Regions from separate parts of the Ralstonia sp. GX3-BWBA genome, predicted to be linked through region 1. Evidence: predicted binding sites of a transcription regulator. Region 1 holds the regulator's gene; each other region holds the start of a gene.
What was found. The regulator FliA, encoded in region 1, starts transcription of late flagellar genes. The targets are predictions, from matches to a motif close to CTAAAGTTTNNNNNNNNNNNGCCGNTA.
Positions count from the first base shown of each region.

Region 2: the regulator FliA is predicted to act here: its motif matches at 3,430-3,456, upstream of fliD (flagellar filament capping protein FliD).
Region 3: the regulator FliA is predicted to act here: its motif matches at 5,300-5,326, upstream of fliD (flagellar filament capping protein FliD).

Region 1 is NZ_QMKS01000024.1:128,670-135,103, reverse strand. It holds gene flhA (flagellar biosynthesis protein FlhA) at 1-1,319, shown strand, start outside; gene flhF (flagellar biosynthesis protein FlhF) at 1,316-3,214, shown strand; gene DOD19_RS23240 (MinD/ParA family protein) at 3,228-4,007, shown strand; gene DOD19_RS23235 (RNA polymerase sigma factor FliA) at 4,016-4,777, shown strand; gene DOD19_RS23230 (nucleobase:cation symporter-2 family protein) at 5,154-6,434, shown strand, end outside.
Region 2 is NZ_QMKS01000020.1:58,044-64,477, forward strand. It holds gene DOD19_RS19075 (EAL domain-containing protein) at 1-1,300, shown strand, start outside; gene DOD19_RS19080 (response regulator transcription factor) at 1,435-2,070, opposite strand; gene DOD19_RS19085 (flagellin) at 2,482-3,303, shown strand; gene fliD (flagellar filament capping protein FliD) at 3,501-5,549, shown strand; gene fliS (flagellar export chaperone FliS) at 5,609-6,046, shown strand; gene DOD19_RS19100 (flagellar protein FliT) at 6,105-6,434, shown strand, end outside.
Region 3 is NZ_QMKS01000022.1:74,267-80,700, reverse strand. It holds gene uvrA (excinuclease ABC subunit UvrA) at 1-5,173, shown strand, start outside; gene fliD (flagellar filament capping protein FliD) at 5,369-6,434, shown strand, end outside.

The sequences.
Region 1 (6,434 bases):
GCCGTGTCTCCACCGACAAGGACGTCGGTCAGCAACTGTCGAGCGAGCTGTTTGCCATGCCGACGGTGCTGATGACCACCGCCGGTGTGCTGGGCGTGCTGGGCATGGTGCCGGGCATGCCGCACTTCCCGTTCATCCTGTTTGGCGGCGGTCTGGGCTATCTGGGCTGGTACCTCAAGAAGAAGCGCGAGGTGCCTGAGGTCGAACCCGTGCTGCAGGCCATTGCCCCGGTGGATACGCCCGAGGCGAGCTGGGACGATGTGTCGTGGGTCGACGTGCTGGGCCTGGAAATCGGCTATCGCCTGATTCCGCTGGTGGACAAGAGCCAGGACGGCGAGCTGCTGCGCCGGATCAAGGGCATCCGCAAGAAGTTCACGCAGGACATGGGTTTCCTGGCGCCGGTTGTGCATATCCGCGACAACCTGGAGCTGGGCCCGTCGTCGTACCGCATCACGCTCAAGGGCGTGGAAATCGGCCAGGGCGAAGTGCAGCAGGGCAAGTTCCTCGCCATCAATCCGGGTGGCCAGGATGGCCTGGGCGGTCATGGCGGCCTGGGTGGTCGCCTGGGCACGCAGCTGCCCGGCACGCCCACCGTAGACCCGACCTTTGGCCTGCCGGCCATGTGGATCAACGCTGATGTGCGCGATCGCGCGCAGGCCGAGGGCTATACCGTGGTCGATTGCAGCACGGTCATCGCCACCCACGTCAATCAGTTGATTTACACCCATAGCACCGAGCTTCTCGGCCGTTTGGAAGTCCAGCAATTGCTCGATCATTTGGGCAAGGAAGCACCGAAGCTGGTCGAAGACGTTGTACCGAAGCTGTTGCCCGTCGCGACGGTGCAGAAGGTGCTGCAGAACCTGCTGGACGAAGGCCTGCATATCCGCGACATCCGCACCATCGTCGAGACGCTGGCGGAACACGGAGGCAGGACGCAAGACCCCGCCGAACTCACCGCTGCCGTGCGTGTGGCGCTGGGCCGGGCGATTGCCCAGCAGCTCTTCCCGAACAAGACCGAAATGCAGGTCGTCACGCTTGACCCGAATCTGGAGAACATCTTGCTGCAAAGCGTCGTTGGCTCTAACGCCGGCCCGATCGAACCGCAACTGGCCGACTCGCTCATGCAAGCGGCTGCGGACTCGTCGCGGCAGCACGAACAGATGGGTCAGACGGGCGTCCTGCTCGTACCGCCCGTACTGCGCCCGATGCTTGCCCGCCTGTTCAAGCGTGCCGCACCGAGCCTGCGCGTGCTGTCGCACGCAGAAATTCCAGATCACCGAACGATTAAGGTTGTCGCCATGCTTGGAGGCCGCGCATGAAAATGCATCGATTCACCGGACTGACGTCGCGTGACGTCTTGCGCAAGGTCCGCGACCAACTGGGCGATGGCGCTCTGATCCTGTCGAACCGCGCCATTCCTGGCGGCATCGAGATCATCGCGGCATCCGACTCGCACGTGGATGCGCTGGTCGACACGCAGTCGTCGGCGCCCAAGACGGCACAGCGCCGTCCGATGGCACCGGCGCCGATCCCCGAGCCCGCCCCGATTGCCGCTGCAACCGCAGCCGTGGTTGCCGCCCAGGCACCTGCTGAAGAAGCCCCGCAGGCCGAGGCCCCGGCGCCCAACGCGCTGGCCCGTCTGCGTAACCGCTTCATTGCCTCGCGCCGCGCCCCAGCACAGGAAGAGGCACCGGCAGCCCCGGTTGCTCCGGTGGCCAAGCCGGCCGGCCGCACGCTGCAAACGCGCGTGGATGACGACGTGGCCTTCGGCGAAGAAGATGCGCTGGCAGCATCCACCCGCATGCTGGCTGGCCTGTCGCTGGACCGTGCCAATGCAGAGGTTGCCCAGTCTGCGGCGCAGGCCCTGGCCAGCACCGCACAGTTCATCGCCCGCCGCACCACGGTGGAAGACGACGAGCCGGAGATGGAATCGACTGCCCGCTTTGCCGCACGTCGCGAACAAGCGCGTGAACAGGCACGCGAGCAGGATGACCGCCCGGTTTCGCTGCGCAGCTTTGCCGAGCGCGTGGAAGCCCAGGCCCGTACCCTTCGCGCCGAACAACAGAAGGCCGACGCGCCTGTGAAGCCGCGCGGCGACGCGCAAGCCGACGCAGGCAAGGCGTCCGACATTTTCGTCCGCGTGGAGGACACGATGGCCAAGCCCGAAGCCCCGCGTGACGACGTGAGCCTGCAGCGTTCGGCCATCCAGGCCGACGTGAAGGAAAGCATCCGCGCCGAGACCGACATGATGACCCGCCGCATGGTCGGCGAGATCGAAACGCTCAAGAGCACGCTGACCGACGCCATGTCGAGCCTGGCCTCGCTGGGTGTGAAGCTGGGCGACCCGGTGCGTACGCGCCTGTTCCAGACCATGCTCAACGCGGGGTTCTCGGCACAGCTCACGCGCTACGTGCTCGAGAACATGCCGCAGCACGACTCGTATGAAGGCGCGCTGGATTTCGTGCAGCGCGCGATTGAAAAGAACCTGACCACCGTGTCGGATGAAAACAGCCTGCTCGACCAGGGCGGCGTGTTTGCCCTGATGGGCCCGACCGGCGTGGGCAAGACCACCACGACCGCCAAGCTGGCCGCGCGCTTCGTGCTGCGCCATGGCGCATCGCGCGTGGCACTGCTCTCGACCGACAGCTACCGGATCGGCGGCCATGAACAACTGCGCATCTACGGCAAGATCCTGGGCGTTTCGGTGCATGCCGTGAAAGACGCGCAAGACCTGAGCCTCGCCCTGAACGATCTGCGCGAGAAGCACGTGGTGCTGATCGACACCATCGGCATGAGCCAGCGCGACCGCGCCGTGTCCGAACAGATGGCGATGCTGCATGCCGTGGGCCCGTCGATCAAGCGCCTGCTGCTGCTGAACGCCGCAAGCAACGGCAAGACGCTCGATGAAGTGGTGGGTGCCTACCGCGACGCCAACCTGGCCGGCTGCATCCTGACCAAGATCGACGAGGCTGCGTCTGTTGGCCACGCGATGGACGTGATGATCCGCCGCCGCCTGCCGCTGCACTACGTGTCGTACGGCCAGCGTGTGCCGGAAGACATTGCGGTGCCGAACAAGAAGCTGCTGATCCACCGCTCGTTCCGGGCCGGTGCGGAGCAGTCGTCGTTCACGCTGGATTCGGACGAATCGTTGCTCGTGGCGCAAGGCGCTGCGCGCAACCGCGAACCTGGCCTGGCCGCTTTCGATTTCGCCTGACAAGGGGGCGACCATGACGACGCCATTCGCCAAGGATCAAGCCGCAGGGCTGCGGCGCATGCTCGGTCATGCCGCTTCCCGCCGTGTGCTGGTGATCGGTGCGGAAGAGCAGGTCGATGATTTTGTCGACAACCTGCGCATCGCGCTGTCCGCCATGGGCCGCGACACGGCCGTGGTGAACGCCCAGACCATGCTGGCCATGGCCGGCGTGCTCGAGCAGCACGACGAGACGGCGGATGTGACGCTGGTGGCCGCGCATTTCGGCACCCGGGCGCTGTGCACCGTTGCTGAAGCCTGCGACGACGTGCTGCTGACCTTCTCCGATGGTCCGGAAGGCATCAAGAGCGCGTACACGCTGCTCAAGAAAACCGCCGTGCTGCAAGGCAGCGCTGGCATCCGCACCGTGGTGTGCGGCGCGCATTCGGTGGATTCCGCCGTGCGCGTGTTCGGCAACCTGGCCAACACCGTGGGCCAGTACCTGAACACCCGTATCGATTTCGCTGGCTACCTCCCTGAGGACCGGCACGTAGAACTTGCGCTCTCGCTCGGCAAGCCCGTGGCGAGCGCGTTTCCCGCATCGCCTTCGGCCATGGCCTTCCGCCAGCTTGCCGAAGAAATGTTGAGCTGGGCCAGCGCCGAGGCCCAAGCCGGTGATGGCAGTGCGCCGTCGCGGGTGGTCATGTCGGCGCGGGCTCCGGCACAGCCGGCAGATGAATCGGCGCAAGCAACGTCAATGTCCACATCGACTGCGACGATCCGCGCCACCGCACGCGCGGCCGAATTGGTTTATTGAGGCGCAGCATGAACGAAGCGTCAAAGGCAGGCATGGATATGTACACCGCAACCGGTCGCAAGACCAAGTCCGACGAGATGGCCACGTATGCACCACTGGTACGTCGCATTGCCAACCAGATGATGGTCAAGCTGCCGGCCAGCGTTGAGCTGGATGACCTGATCCAGGCCGGCATGATGGGCTTGCTCGATGCGCTGTCGCGCTATGAGGAAACGCAGGGCGTGCAGTTCGAGTTCTACGCGGCCCAGCGTATTCGCGGCGCGATCCTGGACGAACTGCGCGGCTCGGACTGGCTGCCGCGCGGGCTGCGCCGCAACGCGCGCACGATCGAGCAGGCGATCCAGAAGCTGCAGCAGCAGAAGGGCCGCGCGCCCACCGAAACCGAGATTGCCGTAGCGCTGGGCATGTCGCTGGCCGAATACCAGAAGCAACTGGTCGACCTGCAGGGCAGCCAGCTGCTGTATTACGAAGATTTCGACCGCGAAGACGCCGACGCCTTCATCGAGAACCGCGCGCCCGAGAACGACGCCACACCGCTGGACCAACTGCTGGACCACGACCTGCGCGAATCGGTTGTCGCTGCCATCGAGGCTCTGCCCGAGCGCGAAAAGCTCATGATGAGCCTCTACTACGAGCAGGATCTGAACCTGCGCGAGATCGGCGCCGTGATGGGCGTGTCGGAATCGCGCGTGTGCCAGATCCACAGCCAGGCCATCGCCCGCATCCGCTCGCGCCTGCGCGATCGCGCATGGCTGCCGACGCCGACCTGATCTGAGGTCGGCTGAGAGCCACTGACACAACCCTGTGCTTCACGGGGTTTGATGGCGGCTCTTGGTTCCAGCTTTACCTGCCAGGTATTTCTACTGCGCGGCCAGCGACTCATGTCGCGGCCGCGCTTTTTCTTTGGCCCCGGTCACGAGGCGCGCTTGGAGGCTTGAGGCAGGTTGATCACGGCGCACACGCGTTTCAGAACGCAAAATATGTACACAAAAAACGGTTGTAATTGTTGACAGAAAAATGGCGCCCCTCCAAGATGCCGGCAAATACGCGGCATCACGCCGCATGAATGCAGGCGGATGGAATCCGCCGCACCCGCCTAAAGCACGCTCCCGGCATTGACACGGGGGCGGCCCCAGGAGACAGACAATGCGCCAATCCCCCGGCGAACCCTCGCCTTCTTCGTCGACAATCGCTCACGCCGTTGCCGATCCCGTCAACGAGCGTCTGCCGCTGCCCCGCCTGTTCGCACTGGGCTTGCAACACCTGTTGGTGATGTACGCCGGTGCGATTGCCGTGCCGCTGATTGTCGGCAATGCGCTCGGCCTGTCGAAGAGCGATCTGTCGTATCTGGTCAACTGCGATCTGTTTGCGGCTGGGATCGGCACGCTCATCCAATCGCTCGGTTTCCTGATCTTCGGGATCCGCCTGCCGGTGATGATGGGCGTCACGTTTGCCGCGGTTGCACCCATGATTGCCATTGGCGTGGAGCCCGGCATGGGGCTGCCCGGCATTTTCGGGGCGTCCATCGTTTCTGGTGTGTTCGGCATTGCCATTGCGCCGCTCATGGGCCGGCTGCTGGGCCTGTTCCCGCGCGTGGTAACGGGCACGGTCATCATGCTGATCGGTTTTTCGCTGTTGAGCGTGGGGATCAACTGGGCCGCGGGCGGTCAGCAGATGATTCCGCAGGTGGTCGACGGCGCGCGCCACATGGTGCCGAACCCGGCGTTTGGCGATCCGTTCGGTCTGGCCATTGCAGCGCTGGTGCTGGTGACGATTCTGCTGCTGACCAAATTCGGTAACGCACTGCTGTGCAATATCGCGGTGCTGCTTGGCATCGTGACGGGCACGCTGGTGGCGGCGGCATTTGGCAAAGTGTCGCTGGCTGATGCGAGCGCCGCGCCGCTGATGACGCTGGTGACGCCGTTCCACTTCGGTATGCCGAAGTTCGAGCTGTCGGCCATCATCTCGATGTGCATCGTGATCGTGATCACGCTGGTGGAATCGACCGGCATGTTCCTCGCGCTGTCGCACGTGGTGGGCAAGCCGATCTCGCGCAACGAGTTGACCAACGGCCTGCGTGCCGATGGCCTGGCGACGGTCGTGGCGGGTGTGTTCAACACGTTCCCGCATACGTCGTTCTCGCAGAACATCGGGCTGGTGTCGATCACGGGCGTGCGTTCGCGCTATGTGGCGGCCGCCGGCGGGGTGCTGCTGATCGTGCTGGGTCTGTTTCCGAAGCTGTCTTACGTGGTGGCGTCTGTGCCGCAATACGTGCTGGGCGGTGCGGGCATCGTGATGTTCGGCATGGTGGCCGCTGCCGGCATCCGCATGCTGGGCATGGTCGATTTCCAGCAGCAGCGCCACAACCTGCTGATCATCGCGGTGTCGGTCGGCTTTGGCATGATGCCGACGCTGGCGCCGGCGTTC
Region 2 (6,434 bases), on a different contig from region 1:
GCTGACGGGTCTGCTGAACCGCTCCGCGCTGGAAGACCGTCTGGAGCACGCGCTGGCGATCGCGCGCCGCAACCGCTCGCGCGTCTCGGTCATGTTCCTCGACCTGGATCGTTTCAAGAACGTCAACGACACGCTGGGCCACCAGTTTGGCGACATGCTGTTGCGCGAAGTGGCGGCCCGCCTGCAGGCTTGTGCGCGCGAAGCCGACACCGTGGCCCGCCTGGGCGGCGATGAATTTGTCGTCATGCTCGAAGCGCTCGACGGGCTGGGCACGCGGCGCGTGGCCGAGCGCATTCTCTCGGCCATCAGCGCGCCGTTCCATATTGAGGGGCAGGAGCTGTATCTGGGCGTGTCGATCGGGATTGCCGTGGCGCCGCACGACGGCGACGACCCGAACACGCTGCTGCGCAAGGCCGACGCCGCCATGTACCTGGCAAAAGAGCGCGGCCGCAACAATTTCCAGACCTTTACGAGCGACCTGGATGACCGCGTCTCGCGCCGCTTCCGCATTGAATCGGGCCTGCGCCGCGCGAGCGACCGCAACGAGTTCTACGCCGACTACCAGCCGCGCGTGGACGTCAAGAGCGGCCGTATCGTCGGCGTGGAAGCGCTCATTCGCTGGAATTCGGCCGATTTCGGACACATGATGCCCGGCCAGTTCATTCAGGACGCCGAAGAAACCGGCCTGATCGTCGAGATCGACCGCTGGATTCTGCGCGCTGCCTGCGACCAGCTTGCACGCTGGCGCCGCATCGGGCTGCCGGACTTGCGCATGTCGATCAACCTCTCGGGCCAGGCATTCAGCTCTGGGCAGTTGAGCGGGATGGTGCGTGGCGCGCTATCGACCAGTGGCTTGCCCGGCAATGCGGTGGAACTGGAGATGACCGAAGGCATTCTGATTCGCGACGATCCATCTTTGCATGCGTTGCTGACCGAGCTGCGCGCGATGGGCGTATCGCTGGCGCTGGACGATTTCGGTACCGGATATTCATCGCTGTCGTATCTGCACCGCTTCCCGATCGATACGTTGAAGATCGACCGTTCGTTCGTGCAAGAGCTGCCGCACGTGGCAGAGCGCGCGGCCATCACGCGGGCCATCATCATGATGGCGCAGGCCATGGGCATGAAGACCGTGGCCGAAGGCGTGGAGACCACCGGGCAACTCGAATTTCTGCGCGAAGTCGGCTGCGACGAGTTTCAGGGCTATCTGCTCACGCGGCCGCTGGAGCCGGCTGCGGTACAGGACCTCGTACGCGAGAACGCGCGCCGCTACGGCGAGCGTGTCCCCCGGTTTCTATAAGTCTTGAGTCTATTCAGGGTGTCCCGGAAAGCGTAGCGAGCGGCCTGAGGTTGGTGGGAGAAGCGCAGCCGTACATGTGTACGGCGAGCATCGCACCGCCAAGATCGGGCCGCGCAGTAGCTTTACGGGACACCCTAGAGTTGCAGGCCGTTGCTGACCACGTACATGGTCAGCTCGGCGTTGTTGCGCAGCTTCATCTTCGAGAGCACGCGCCCCCGATACACGCTGACCGTCTTGACGCTGATCTGCAGTGCCTCGGCAATCTCGCCCAACGTGCGGCCAGAGCCGAGCATGCGCAGCGTCTGGAATTCGCGGTCGGAAAGAATGTCGTGGCGGGGCTTGTCCCAATCGACATTCAGGTTGTCGGCAAGTACCTCCACGAGGTCCGAAGGCAGGTATTTCTTTCCCTTGGAGATGGCGTTGACGGCGGCCAGCAACTGCGGCTGGCTGGCGTCCATCGGCAGATAGCCGGCGGCGCCCGCCTTGAGTGCCCGTACGGCAAGCAGAGCTTCAGGATGGCGGCCCAGTGCCAGCACGGCCAGGCGGGCATGCTGCTGGCGCACGGTCTTGATGGTCTGGAATTCGTCTCCGGTGGCCGATTCCACCGAGAAGAGCATGACGTCCCACTCGCGCTGCGCGAGCAGGTCGTTATTGGCATCGCGCAGGTCCGGCACGGCCTCGATCTGCCGGGCCAGGCGCGAATCCTTGAGGATCTGGCGCAGGCCGACACGGGCAATATCGTGCGGTTCGACGATCAGGACATTGAGCATGGTGGGTGTTGCGGGTCAAACGCGGGCTCGCATCGAGCTCTTCTTTCCGCCCGCAGGCCTTCCGGCCGAACTGGCGGGCTTGCAACTCCCCATCTGTGCACTGTGTGGCGCTCTATATATAGAAGGATGCTGGCGCCTATGAACTGGTCGAACGAGTATAGCCGAGGGTCTGCAGGCCAAGAAGCAGGCTTGCCGCCTCTTTTGGAGGGGGTGTCGAAAGTCAGGCACCCGCAAGCCCAAACCGCCGCCGACGCACAAATTTGTCAAGGCGACCCTAAACTTTCCTCAGAGGCCACCGATAACCTGAGTACAACGCAGACCTGATCCCCTTCAAGTTGCAGGTCACGTTGCCCGGCCTAGCCGGAATTAGCAAACACGGGCAACAAACCATCGGGAAACTTAGGAGCCGTCATGTCCCTCAGCCTCAATACCAACATCTCGTCCCTGCAAACGCAGCAAGCACTGTCGGCATCGAAGGATGCGCTGCAGACCTCGCTGGAACGTCTGTCGACCGGCCTGCGCGTGAACAGCGCGAAGGATGACGCCGCCGCCTACGCTGTGGCTTCCAGCCTGACCACCACGCTGAACTCGCAGACGCAAGGTATCCAGAACTCCAACCAGGCGATGTCGTATCTGCAAACGGCCGACTCATACCTGGGCCAGGTTGAAAACAACCTGCAACGTATGCGCCAACTGGCCGTGGAAGCCAACAACGGCGGTCTGTCGACCACCGACCAGGCCAACCTGGACAAGGAATACCAAAAGCTGGCCACAGCCAACAAGAACATCGAGACCAACGCGAACTACAACGGCAACAAGCTGTTCGACGGTTCGGTCACGTCCACGACTTTCCAGTACGGCCAGAATGCCGCGACCGATGTGACCACGGTCACCAACGCTAACTTGGCAAGCTTCGGCACGCTGTCCAGCACGAGCGTGACCTCGACTGCCAACGCGACAGCTGCCCAGACAGCCATCGACACCGATCTGACCAACCTGAAGGCGGCCCGCGCCAACCTCGGTGCTCAGCAAAGTGGTCTGACCTCGACGATCAACACGCTGACGTCGAACAACACTGCGCTGTCGGCAGCCAAGTCGTCTTTGATCGATACGGACTATGCGTCGGAAACGTCGAACATGACACGCCAGAACATCCTGCAGCAAGCGGGTACGGCGATGCTGGCGCAAGCCAACTCGGCACCGAACAGCATCCTGAGCCTGCTGAAGGGTTAATCAGTAAGTTGGATGCAGCCCAGCCGCTTCGCGATTGGGCCAAGGGCCGGCGCTCCTCGGGGCGTCGGCCTTTTTTCTTTTTTTGGATACCCCCCTTTTTCGTGGGTGGCGCCTGCATAACCTGCCCTAAAGAAGCTGCAACCCGTGCCGTTGTGTAGAGAGACTTCCGCCGGCGCAGATGCTTATCGGACCCGATCATGGCGACTACCACTACCACCTCCTCAACCAGCAATTACGTTCCGCCGATCTCGATTCCCGGTATTGGGACGAGCATCGACGTCAACTCGCTGGTGTCCAGCCTCATGAAGGTGGAAAGCCTGCCGCTGACGCAGCTGCAGACCCAGCAAAGCTCGTACCAGACGCAGCTGTCGGCTGTGGGGTCTCTCAAGAGTGCGCTGTCGACCTTCCAGACCACGCTGTCGAATCTGAGCAGCGCGTCAAACTACAGCGCCATGAAGGCCAGCGGATACGACACCTCGATGCTGAGTGCGTCGGTGACGGGCTCGGCGCCTGCAGGTTCCTACGCGGTCAATGTCACGCAGCTTGCGCAATCGCAGGTTCTGGCGGCGCAGGGGCAGACGTCCACTACGACGGCCATCGGCAGCGGCACCTCGACCACGATTTCGTTCTCGTTCGGCTCGGTGTCGGGCGGCTCGTTCTCGGGCGGCAAGTACACCGGTTCGACGTTCACGCAGAACGGCAACCTGGCGGGTGGCTCGATCACGATCGATTCGTCCAACAACACGCTCGCGGGTATCCGTGATGCGATCAACTCGGCCAACGTGGGTGTGTCGGCCAGCATCGTGAACGACGGCAGCGGCAGCCCGTACCGTCTGGTGCTGACGTCGACCGCGGGCGGCTCCAGCTCGGAGATGAAGATTTCGGTGTCGGGCGACTCGACGCTGCAATCGCTGCTCTCGCAAGACCCGGCAGGCACGCAGAACATGACCGAGGTGACCACGGGCCAGAACGCCCTCGCCACCATCAACGGCATTGCCGTGCAGAGCCCGACCAACACGTTGTCGAACGTGGTGGACGGCACATCGTTCACGCTGTCCAAGACGGGCAGCACCAACGTGACGGTAGCCAACGACCCGACCGCCACCACCACCGCCGTCACCAACTTTGTGAACGGCTACAACGCGCTGCGCACGCAACTGAATTCGCTCACCAACATCGACCCCGCCAACAGCGCCAACAATGGGCCGCTGGCGGGCGATGTGAGCACCAAGACGCTCATCAACCAGATTACCGACGTGCTGGGCCAAGCGGTTGGCAACGGCAATTACCAGTCGCTGGGTAGCGTGGGCGTGACGATGAATTCCGACGGCACGCTGTCGGTTGACAACACCAAGCTGTCGGCTGCCGTTGCAAAGTCGCCCAGCCAGGTAGCCGGTCTGTTTGCCGGTACCGGCACGGCCACCGATTCACTGGTCAGCGTGCCGACGTTCTCGGATTCCACGCAGGCCGGCAGCTACGCCCTCAACGTGACGCGGTTGGCCACGCAGGGCACGCTCACGGGTTCGGCCGCCGCCAGCACGACCATCACGGCGGGTGTGAACGACACGCTCGCGTTCAACATCAGCGGCATGTCCATCAACGTGACGTTGGCGGCCGGCAGTTACACCGCGGCGACGCTGGCTGCGCAGATTCAAAGCCAGATCAACGCATCGACGACGCTGCAGAACGCGAAGGTTAACGCTTCGGTGTCGGCCAATGCCGGCGGCGTGCTGAGCGTAACCGATAGCCAGTTCGGCTCGGTGTCGGCGGTATCGGTGTCGGGCAATGGCGCTTCGTCGCTCTTCGGCGCGAGCCCAACGGCCACCAACGGTGTGGATGTGCAAGGCACGATCAACGGCGTTGCTGCAACCGGTTCGGGACAGAACCTCTATGGCATCAGCGGTTCCGCCACCGACGGCTTGACCGTGCAGGTGGCCGGCGGCCCGCTGGGCGCCCGTGGCACGGTCACGGTGCAGCGCGGTTACGCTGCCCAGCTCAACACGGTGATGACCAACCTGCTGTCGACCAGCGGCATGGTGCAGAACGAGACGGACTCGATCAACAGTTCGCTCACCTCGCTTGCCAGCCAGATCACCGCCATGCAGACGCGGCTGGATAACAAGCAGGCGCTGTACTACACGCAGTTCAACGCGTTGTCGGCAGCGGTGGCGAGCATGACGAACACAAGCAACTATCTGACGACGCAGCTCGCGGCCATTACGAAGCAGACCTCGAGCAGCAACTAAGCCAGGTTCAGGTTTAGAGCACAACCCAAAACAAACAGACTACAGCGAGGACCTTTTCCATGTACGCTGCACGCCGTGCCATCGGTGCCTATGCGCAAGTCGGCATCGAGACGTCCGTGGTAGACGCCAATCCGCATCGCCTGATCGCCATGTTGTTCGAAGGCGCGCGCGCCGCCATCAATCTGGCCGGCGCCGCCATCCAGCGCGGCGACGTGCTGACCAAGGTGCGGGCGTTCGACAAGGCCATCTCGATCATCGGCCAGGGCCTGCAGGCCAGCCTCGATCACCAGCGCGGCGGCGACATCGCCGTGCAACTGAACAATCTGTACGACTACATGCTGCGCCGCTTGCTGCTGGCCAACGGCAACAACGATCTGACGATCCTCGCTGAAGTGGACGCCTTGCTCGTCCCGCTGCAGGATGCGTGGCTCGCCATTGGCCAGATGGGCCAGCCTGGCGCCGCCGTGGCAAACAGCCACCTGAGCGTTGTGAGCTGATTGCCGGACGTTGGCAGTAAAGCGACCTTTGACTGAATTCGGCCCAACTGGAGCCAATATGCACCGCAACATCCCGATCAAGGACAGCGAAAGTCTGTTCACCTGCTACGAAGCCATCGCACGCCTGACCGCCGAAATGGTCAGCGCGGCCGAAGTGGGTAACTGGGACGTCGTCAGTACGCTGGAACGCGAGAGCGCCACCTATGTGGATGCACTGCGCCGTTCCGAGCCGCATCCGCAGCTCTCGCGTGCGGACGTGGAGCGCAAGCGCGCGCTGCTGGTACGCATTCTGGAAGATGACGCCCGCGTGCGCGCCATGGTGTATCCGCGCCTGGACCGCCTGCAAAAGCGCATCGACACGGCACGCCGTGCCACCACCGCAAGCAAC
Region 3 (6,434 bases), on a different contig from region 1:
CGGCCGCGTGAGCGTGTATGTCTTGCCGGCCGACGAGGCGTCGCAACCCGTCATCTGGCGCTTTTCCACGGGCCTGCACTGCCCGGAAAGCGACCTGCGCTACGCAGACCCGCAACCCGCCCTTTTCTCGTTCAATTCCGCTTACGGCGCGTGCGATGCCTGCCGTGGTTTCGGCCGCGTGATCGGCGTCGATCTGGGGCTGGTGATTCCCGACGAGCGCAAGACCCTGCGCGACGGCGCCATCAAGCCGATGCAGACGCCGGCGTGGAAAGAGTGCCAGGACGATCTGATGCGCTACGCGGCCGCAGCCGACATCCCGCGCGGCACGCCGTGGGCAGAGATGACCGAAGCCCAGCGCAACTGGGTCATCAATGGAGACCCGGCCTTCAAACGTGGCGGCTGGAACAAGCAGTGGTACGGCGTGCGCCGCTTCTTCGACTACCTGGAGTCGAAGGCGTACAAGATGCACATCCGCGTGCTGCTCTCCAAGTACCGCAGCTACACGACGTGCGAAACCTGCGGCGGTGCGCGCCTGAAAACCGAGTCGATGCAGTGGCGCCTGGGCACCAAGGAAAACGCCGACGCCGTGCTCGCACCCGAACACCGCTTCATGCCGCGCGGCGTAGCCTGGAGCCGCGCCCAGCTCGAAGCCCTGCCCGGCCTGACCGTGCACGACCTGATGCTGCTGCCCATTGAGCGCATCCGCCGCTTCTTTGACGAACTGACGCTGCCCTCAACGCTGCTCGACGACGCGCTCAAGCTGCTGCTGGACGAGGTGCGCACGCGCCTGGCGTATCTGTGCGACGTCGGCATCGGTTATCTGACGCTCGACCGCCAGAGCCGCACGCTCTCTGGCGGCGAAGTGCAGCGGATCAACCTGACGACGGCGCTCGGCACATCGCTCGTCAACACGCTGTTCGTGCTGGACGAACCGAGCATCGGCCTGCACCCGCGCGATCTGGACCGCATTGTCCAAGCCATGCAACGCCTGCGCGACGCGGGCAATACGCTGGTGGTGGTTGAGCACGATCCGTCCGTGATGCTGGCTGCAGACCGCCTGATCGACATGGGGCCCGGCCCCGGCGAGCGTGGCGGCAACATCGTCTTCGACGGAACGCCGGCGGCCATCCGCCAGGCCGATACGCTCACGGGCGCCTATCTGTCCGGACAGCGGCGCGTGGCCGATGCAACCGATTGGCAAGCGCGCGCCGTCAACGACGCCACGCCGCGTCTGGTGCTGGAAGGTGCGGCCGAACACAACCTGCGCGATGTCACCGTCGACATTCCACTGCAGCGCCTGGTGTGCGTGACCGGCGTGTCCGGCTCGGGCAAATCGACGTTGATCCAGGACGTCCTGCACCCCGCGCTGGCACGCCACTTTGGCAAGGCTACCGAATCGCCAGGCGCATTCCGCGCCCTGCGCGGCGCCGATCAGATCAGCGACGTGGTGTTCGTCGATCAATCCCCGATCGGCAAGACCGCGCGCTCGAACCCGGCCAGCTACGTGGGCGCGTTCGATGAAATCCGCAAGCTGTTCGCCAAGGCGCCGATGGCGCTGCAGCGCGGCTACACGGCGGGCACCTTCAGCTTCAACTCGGGCGACGGCCGTTGCCCGACCTGCGGCGGCTCGGGTTTCGAGCACGTCGAGATGCAGTTCCTCTCCGACATCTACCTGCGCTGCCCGGATTGCGACGGCACGCGTTATCGCGCCGAAATCCTGGAAGTGAAGATCCCGCGCGCGGGGCGCTCGCTATCGGTGGCCGATGTGCTGGAGCTGACGGTAAGCGAAGCCGCCAGCATGTTCGCTGATGACGCCGACGTGCTGCGCGTGCTGCAACCCATCGTTGACGTGGGCCTGGAGTACGTGAAGCTGGGCCAGCCGGTGCCGACGCTCTCCGGCGGCGAGGCTCAACGCCTGAAGCTGGCGGGCTTCCTGGCCGAAGCGGCGCAAGCCGCCCAGGCGGCGGCTCGCAAGCGCGTCAAGCAGGATGTGCCCGCCAATGCCGGCCGCCTGTTCATGTTCGACGAACCGACCACGGGCCTGCACTTTGACGACATCGCCAAGCTGATGCGTGCCTTCGGCAAGCTGCTCGAAGCGGGGCATTCGCTGATCGTGATCGAGCACAACCTCGACGTGATCCGCGCGGCGGACTGGATCATCGATCTCGGTCCCGAGGGCGGCGACGCAGGCGGCCTGCTCGTGTGCGCCGGCACGCCCGCGCAGGTGAAGGGCTGCGCTGAATCGCACACCGGTGTGGCGCTCAAGCAGTACGAAGCCAGCATCGGCCAGCCGGAGGCAGCCGAAGGTGTGCCGTTGCAGACCGCGTTGGCTGAACGCCGCGCAAAACGCGCCGCCTTGGCCGAAGTCCAGGGCGAAAACGTGGTGCGCATCGTTCACGCACGCGAGCACAACCTGAAAGGCCTGAACGTCGATATTCCGCACGGTAAGTTCAACGTGGTGACGGGCGTGTCGGGCTCGGGCAAGTCGACACTGGCGTTCGACATCCTGTTCCACGAGGGGCAGCGCCGCTATCTGGAATCGCTCAACGCCTATGCACGCTCCATCGTGCAGCCGGCGGGGCGACCGGAAGTCGATGCGGTCTACGGCATTCCGCCCACGGTGGCCATTGAGCAGCGCCTGTCGCGTGGCGGCCGCAAGAGCACGGTGGCGACCACGTCCGAGGTGTGGCACTTCCTGCGTCTGCTGTATGTGAAGCTGGGCGTGCAGCACTGCATCCACGACGGCACGCCGGTATCAGCGCAAAGCCCGGAGGCGATCTTTGCCCAGCTCATGCGCGACCATCGCGGCCAGCACATTGGCCTGCTCGCGCCGTTGGTCGTGAACCGCAAGGGCGTCTATACCGACCTTGCCAAATGGGCCAAGGCGCGCGGCTATACACATCTGCGCGTCGATGGCGAATTCCTCAGCGTCGACCCATGGCCACGCCTGGATCGCTTCCGCGAGCACACGCTGGAACTGCCCGTGGGCGACATCGTTGTCTCGCCGGAAAACGAAGCCGCGCTGCGTGCATTGCTGGAGCAGGCGCTGGAATACGGCAAGGGCATCATGCACGTGCTCGCGCCGCTCGATGGCCTGCAGAACGCCATGCGCAACGGCGGCACGGCGCACGTCGGCAATGTGAAGGTGTTTTCGACCAAGCGCGCGTGCTCGACCTGCGGCACCAGCTACCCCGAGCTGGACCCGCGCATGTTCTCGTACAACAGCAAGCATGGCTGGTGCACGAGCTGCGTCGGTACCGGATTGGCGCTCACGCGCGAACAGCGTGCCGCGTTTGATGACACCGTGCTCGGCGGTGACGATCGCGGCCGCGAGCAGACGTTGCCGTCGGAGGAGGTCGATCCGGACGGCATGACCGACCTGCCCTGCCCGGATTGCCACGGCACGCGCCTGAATCCGACTGCGCGCGCTGTCACCTTTGCCGCCAAACCCATCGTCGACATTGCGCAGTGGACGGTCAGCCAGACCCGCCGCTGGGTCGAGGGCCTGGACCTGACAGGCCGCGATGCCGACATCGCCCGCGACGTGGTGGCCGAGATTCACAGCCGCCTGTCGTTCCTGGAAGAGGTCGGCCTGGGCTACCTGAGCCTGGACCGCGCCGCGCCGAGCCTGTCGGGCGGTGAAGCGCAGCGTATCCGCCTGGCTGCGCAACTCGGCAGCAACCTGCAAGGCGTCTGCTACGTGCTGGATGAGCCGACCATCGGCCTGCACCCGCGCGACAACCGGATCCTGCTCGACGCGCTGCGCAAGCTGGGCGACAAGGGCAACACGCTGGTGGTGGTTGAGCACGATGAAGACACCATCCGCCGGGCCGATCACATCATCGACATTGGCCCGGGCGCCGGCAAGCGCGGCGGCACGCTGGTTGCACAAGGCGGCGTGGCGGACCTGGCAGCCCAGCCGGATTCGCTCACCGGCCGGTTCCTGTCGCAGCCGATCGAGCATCCGCTGCAGCCGCGCCGTCAGGTGGTCGCACCGCGTGCTGGCGTGCAGGCGGTGCCCGAGCAATGGCTGACGGTGCATGGCGCCAAGCTGCACAACCTGCGCAACGTGACGGCGACGATGCCGCTGTCACGCCTGGTGGCCATTACAGGCGTATCGGGCTCCGGCAAATCGACGCTGGCTCGCGATGTTTTGATGACGAACCTGCTCGATGCGGTCGGCCGTTCGGTGCTGTCTTCGCCGGCCACGCGCCGCGCGCGCAAGGCCGCACAGGCCGAGACGCCTGAGGCGAAGATGCCGCGCAAGCTCGACGTGAAACACGACTGGCACGGCTGCGACAGCGTCACCGGCTGGGAAACCATCGACCGCGTGCTCGAAGTCGACCAGACCCCGATCGGCAAGACGCCGCGCTCCTGCCCGGCCACCTACATCGGCGTGTGGGACACCATCCGCAAGCTCTTTGCCGACACGCTCGAAGCCCGTGCGCGCGGCTATACCGCCTCGCGCTTCTCATTCAATACCGGCGACGGCCGCTGCCCCGCCTGCGAAGGTCAGGGCGTACGCACCATCGCCATGAGCTTCCTGCCCGACGTAAAGGTCGGCTGCGACGTCTGCCACGGCCAACGCTTCAACGCCGAGACGCTTGCCGTCACCTGGCGCGGCAAGAACATCGGCGATGTGCTCACCATGGAAATCGACGAAGCGGTCGAGTTCTTTGGCGCGATGAACAGCATCGCCCATCCGCTGCAACTGATGAAGGACGTCGGCCTCGGCTACCTGACGCTCGGCCAGCCTTCGCCCACGCTGTCCGGCGGCGAGGCGCAGCGCATCAAGCTCGTCACCGAGTTGTCCAAGGTGCGCGATGACCTGACCCGCCGTGGCCAGAAGGCACCCCACACGCTGTACGTGCTGGACGAGCCGACCGTGGGCCTGCACATGGCCGACGTGGCCAAGCTGATCCGGGTGCTGCATCGCCTGGCAGACGGCGGGCACAGCGTGATCGTGATCGAGCACGACCTCGACGTGATTGCCGAAGCGGACTGGATCCTCGATCTCGGCCCAGAAGGCGGTGACGAGGGCGGTACGATCGTGGCGGCGTGCGGGCCGGAGGCGTTGACGCGCGTAGCGGCCAGCCATACCGGCGCGGCTTTGGTGCCGGTGCTGGCGCGCGGCAAGCAGGTCGACCCAAGCAAGCAAGGCGAAACGGTCTAGCGTGGCGCGCGACGGTCTCCGGGCAGATGGAGACCGTCAGCGCGGTGCGCCGCTCGGTGTGGCGTGGGCAATTCTTTCGCTTTCCTGAGCAGACCGGCAAAAAAGCCTGCCCGAGCAGGGTTTGCCCTAAAGAACCGGGCTGCGCTGCCGTCACATTGTGGAGATTGTGAAGAAAGCGTTTGCGCGCGTCCGACCATGGCCACTTCGTCCACAAGCAACAACTACATTCCGCCGATCTCGGTTCCGGGCATCAGTACGAACATCGACGTCAACAGCCTTGTCACGAAGCTGATCCAGGCGGAAAGCAAGGGCATGACGCTGCGGCAGACGCAGCAGAAGGCTTTTCAGACGCAGTTGTCGGCGGTCGGCTCGCTCAAAAGCGCGTTGGCGACCTTCCAGACGGCGATGGCGGCCCTGAACAACCCCGACACGTTCACCGGCAACAAGGCCAGCGGGCACGACACGTCAATCCTCACGGCTTCGCTGTCCAACACGGCGCCCGCCGGCACGTATCAAGTCAACGTGACGCAGCTTGCGCAGGCGCAGGTGCTGTCGGCCAACGGGCAGGCATCCAGCAAGACGTCCATTGGCGGCGGCACGCCCACCACCCTCACGTTTTCATTCGGTAGCGTCTCGGGCGGCAGCTTTGCCAACGGCAAATACACCGGCGCCACGTTCACGCAAAACGGCAACCAGGCCGGCGGCTCGATCACCATCGACCCATCGAACAACACGCTCGCCGGCATCCGCGACGCCATCAACAGCGCCAACGTGGGCGTCTCGGCCAGCATCGTCAACGACGGCAGCAATTCGCCCTATCGGCTGGTGCTGACGTCCACCGCAGGCGGCGCCAATTCGGAGATGAAGATTTCCGTCTCCGGCGACCCTGCTCTGCAATCGCTGCTGAGCCACGACCCGGCCGGCACGCAGAACATGACCGAGGTCGCCACGGGCCGCAACGCCATGGCCACCGTCAACGGCATCAGCGTGCAGAGCGCCACCAACACGCTGACGGACGTGGTGGACGGAACGTCGTTCACGCTGGCCAAGACGGGCAGCACGACCGTCACGGTCGGCAGCGACGCCGGCCAGGCCAGCCAGTCGGTGCTCAACTTCGTCAAGGCGTACAACGCGCTGCGCATCCAGCTCAACGCGCTGACCAAGTTCGACACGGCCAACGCCGCCAACAACGGCGCGCTGGCGGGCGACGTCAGCACCAAGATGATGATCAACCAGCTGACCGACGTGCTGGGCCAGGGCA